One region of the Corynebacterium durum genome, then DNA from elsewhere that is predicted to be linked to it. Evidence: riboswitches for the same ligand, from Rfam matches in the RefSeq annotation. Region 1 holds a riboswitch; the other holds the start of a gene.

Region 1 (2,197 bases):
ACACCGTAGATTTCCACTGAAGGCTTGCGCTCTTTCAGCACGTTGCCCACACCGGTGACGGTACCGCCAGTACCAAAGCCTGCAATGAAGATGTCCACTGCGCCGTCTGTGTCCTTCCAGATTTCTTCGGCGGTGGTGGCACGGTGCACTGCGGGGTTGGCGGGATTGGAGAACTGCCGGGCAAGGATGGCACCTTCGGTTTCGGCGACAATCTCGTTGGCTTTGTCCACAGCACCCTGCATGCCTGCGGAACCAGGAGTCAGCACGATTTCTGCACCGTAGGCGCGGAGCGTGACACGGCGTTCGAGTGACATGGTTTCCGGCATGGTGAGCACCACCTTGTAGCCGCGTGCAGCACCGACGAGGGCAAGCGCGATGCCGGTGTTACCGGAGGTTGCCTCCACGATGGTTCCGCCGGGCTTGAGGGTGCCGTCGGCTTCTGCGGCTTCGATAATGGCGCGGCCGATACGGTCTTTCACGCTGTTGGCGGGGTTAAAGAACTCCAGCTTTACCAGCACCTCGCCGGGCAGGCCGTCTGTGAGGCGGTTGAGGCGGACTAGCGGGGTGTTGCCAATGGTTTCGGTGATGTCCTGGTAGATGTGACCCACGTGGTTCTCCTTTGTTAGTTTCAGGGTTACAGGAGATACTCTATACCAAACATAGACAGAACTCTAGACAAAGTTGTCTAAAATGTGTCTGGGTCGGGGAAATGATACGGCTATTCAGGCCAGGGTGATAATGTTGCAAGTGCCGCAGTGAACGGGAATGCTGGTGAGAATCCAGCAGCGGCCCTCGCCACTGTATGTTCATGTAACTTCATAAACCCCAGCCTGCATGCCACTGTCACCTGACGCACCGATGGGAAGGCGTGCAGTACCCCCAGGGGAAAGTGAGCAAAGCCAGGAGACCGGCTGCGGTGAGTCACAACCAGGAGGTCCGCGAGGTGACGGACCCGACTACAGAAAGAGGCAAACTCTCATGCATATTGCAGAAGGTTTCCTTCCTGTTGCCCATTGCATTGCGTGGGGCGCGGCATCGATGCCGTTCGTGGCGCACGGAGCCTACGCGGTGCGGAAGCAATTGAAAGAAAATCCGGAAACTGGCCTGTTGCTCGGCGCGGCAGGTGCATTTACGTTCGTGCTCAGTGCCATCAAGATCCCGTCCGTGACCGGATCGTCATCGCATCCCACAGGAACCGGCCTGGGAGCTGTGCTGTTCAAACCACCAGTGATGGCCTTCATGGGTAGCATTGTGCTGCTCTTCCAGGCACTTCTTCTCGCGCATGGTGGTATCACCACCTTAGGGGCCAATATCTTCTCTATGGCCATCGTTGGCCCATGGGTCGGCTTCGGGGTGTGGACGGCGTTGCGGAAGATGGGGGCATCGTCAAGCATCAGCATCTTCTTCGCAGCGTTTTTCGCTGACCTGTCCACGTACGTGGTTACGGCCCTGCAGCTGGCCGCCGCGCACCACGGCGCAGGATTCGGTAACGCGGTGGCTACCTTCCTTGCGTTGTATGCCCCGACGCAGGTGCCGCTGGCGATTGTGGAAGGCATTCTCACTGTCCTGATCTTCCGCAGCCTCACGACCATTGCCCCGAAGGAGCTGCGGTCGCTGGGCATCCTGCGCAGACGCTCCAACACTGAGGAAGCCCCACTGGAAGGAGCACGAGCATGAAAAAGTCAACCACACTGACGTGGGTGCTGATCGGTCTGGCCATCATCATCGCAGCCTTCCCCATGTTCTTTAACCTCGGTGATCCGAACTCTGAAGAACAATTCGGTGGTACAGACAGCTCTGCCGAATCCGTTGTCCAAGAGCAAAACCCAGACTACAAGCCGTGGTTCTCACCACTGGTTGGCGAACTGCCACCCGAAGTAGAGTCCGGCCTCTTCGCCTTGCAAGCAGCACTCGGCGCAGGCTTTTTGGGGTATGCGTTGGGAACCTACCGAGGTCGGAATAAAGCCCTTCGCGACTCCGAAAAAGGCTCTGAACAGGGCTAATGAACGCCCTGGAACGCGCGGCGGCAACGAGCCGATGGGCAACTCATAACGTTGGTGAGAAGGCACTGTTGCTCATTGGCCTGCTCTTTTGCGCCATTTCTCTCCCGCCGATTCCGGCCTTGCCCTCCATCGCCACGGTTCTGTTAGTGGCAGCGTGGCGTGCGGGGGTTCCGTGGCGGCTCTACTCCGCGCTC
Region 2 (2,197 bases), 1.2 Mb from region 1:
CGGTAGCGGTTACGCCCCATGAGCAGCAGAAACAGCGGCGCACCCAGCACACCTGTGACCACACCCAGTGGAATTTCTTGCGGCGGTGCCGAAATACGCGCGATCACGTCCACCCACAGCACAAACAATGCGCCGAGCACAGCGGCGATCGGCAGTAGTCGCAGGTGTAGTGACCCCACCATCATTCGCGCAAGATGCGGAATCACCAAGCCCACAAAACCAATACCACCCGCAATGGCCACCATCGCCCCCACCAGCAGCGCCTGAATGAAAAACAGCACCTGCCGTAGCAACCCCACGCGAACACCCAGCGCAGCGGCAGTATCCGGCCCCGCAGCCAGCGCATCCATCGGGCGACTCAGCGCAACAAGAACTACAAGAGCAATGGCTACCACGACGGCTGGGAGCAGCAGCTTATTCCACTGCCCGCCAGCCACGGAACCCAGCATCCAAAACATCACGCCCTGGGCCGCACGCGCATCTGGACCTTTGAACACCAAAAAACTCGCCATCGCCGAAAACGCCGAGGACAGCACCACACCCGACAGGATCAGGCGCAACGGGGTCAGCCCACCCTGCGCCATGGTGATGGCGTATACGGTGGCAGTGGCGACCAGCGCGCCGATAAGCGCACCACCCGAAAGGGCATACAATCCAAGGCTGCTGAAAAGGCCAAACGTCAAGACGGCGGTGGCTCCCACGCTCGCACCGGACGACACCCCTAGCAAATACGGATCAGCCAGCGGGTTCCGTACCAGGGTTTGCATAGCGACGCCCGCCAGCGACAGGCCCGCACCGACAATCAACGCCAACACACCACGCGGGGCACGCAGCTCCCACACAATCGAATCCACGGCCTGGTTAGGCCCCTTGCCACTTTGAAGGTGAGCCTGAACGACCTCCCACACTTGAGCATTGTTGTAGTCCACCGAGCCGAAGGTAAGTGACGCCACAAAGCTCACAGCTGTCAGCGCCATCAGCACCACACACAATGTGGGCGCAGCTAACTTCTTTACCATGTACGCACTTCTTGCCAGTCCCGCTGCTTGGACGCGAAGCGCGGGAGGATAACCGCTGAGTCGACAGGTTTTCGGACTCGGAGGATCATTCCATCCCACAGAAACCTTCCCAGCGCGATCCACGCCAGTGGTCTTAATCTCTACCTGCGGGCGGTACTCTCCTGACCGCTGCGCGCCAGTTCTGGATTCACACCAGATTCCCTTGGCCGACTCACTGTCCTATTAGCTAGAGTGTAACCTAGCAGACAGCAACAGGTAAAATACCTACCACGCCACAACTGCGACTGCTGACCGTTAATGCGCGTATTTTTCCCATCCGGCGCGCGCCTCCTGAGTGGCACCAAATCGGGTCAAAGTATCCACGACATTGGGCGCGTAGGCATGAAGTTCTTGAAGAGATTGAACATAAAGGCTGTCCATGAGTTCCATGCCGTTATCGTCAAGAAAGTCGAAAAACTCTTCCATCTCGTCATCGTTCATCTGAAAAAGTTCTTCAAGCAGCGTGTTATCCACCCGTGGCTTTTCTTCAGGGACGTCATAGTCTATAGATGATCCCAGCTCCCCCAACCATTCCAGCACCCCATTGATAGCACATTGCTGTGATATCGCCTTTTCATTGAGCGCGGTGACAATGAACTGTGCGCAGGTCACCGCCGCAGGCGCGACGGTTCCTTGATGCAGCGGTGCGCTATCGAGGTGCTGTAGTGCTTTGTGTATTGCTTCGGTGTCGTTTCCTAAAAGCGCCCGCAGATGCGTTGGCGTGTCCGTTGCCTTTCCATACATATGGATTTGCCGAGACCAGTCAACGCTATCCAACAGCAATACGCTTAGCATATTCACTACGTTAGCAGCATTTGTAGGTTAAGAAACGTCTCTTCCCAGAAATGCAGCTAATGCAACAGTGGGACCCGCATTTTCGGGGGCACGAGTTTCTGGGTCATAAGGTGTCTCCTCACGGGGATAGTTTGAGACGATTTCGATGGCTGCTTCGAGTGCGGCTTGCGCCACAGCCTCTGGGCCTTCGAGGGGCTGGCCCGTAGCGTAGGCAAGGTCGTAGCCGTGACAGACCATTTCGAACAGGTATAGGCCAACGGTCTCAGGACCACTGTGCACTGCACCCCAGGACATGGTGTAGTCCCTGTGCATGGCTTCGTCAGTCCACACGGCGCGGGCGCGTT

The links. Region 1 has a riboswitch for cobalamin ahead of CDUR_RS10865 (energy-coupling factor ABC transporter permease). Riboswitches for the same ligand answer to the same signal wherever they lie in the genome.
Region 2: it holds a riboswitch for cobalamin, as region 1 does, so the genes downstream of both, CDUR_RS05305 (FecCD family ABC transporter permease) here and CDUR_RS10865 (energy-coupling factor ABC transporter permease) in region 1, are expected to answer to the same signal.

Annotation. Positions count from the first base shown of each region.
Region 1 is NZ_CP047200.1:2,341,507-2,343,703, reverse strand. It holds gene cysK (cysteine synthase A) at 1-608, opposite strand, end outside; cobalamin riboswitch at 737-930, shown strand; gene CDUR_RS10865 (energy-coupling factor ABC transporter permease) at 979-1,677, shown strand; gene CDUR_RS10860 (energy-coupling factor ABC transporter substrate-binding protein) at 1,674-2,003, shown strand; gene cbiQ (cobalt ECF transporter T component CbiQ) at 2,003-2,197, shown strand, end outside.
Region 2 is NZ_CP047200.1:1,116,505-1,118,701, reverse strand. It holds gene CDUR_RS05305 (FecCD family ABC transporter permease) at 1-1,019, opposite strand, end outside; cobalamin riboswitch at 1,065-1,245, opposite strand; gene CDUR_RS05300 (hypothetical protein) at 1,314-1,853, opposite strand; gene CDUR_RS05295 (TIGR03086 family metal-binding protein) at 1,881-2,197, opposite strand, start outside.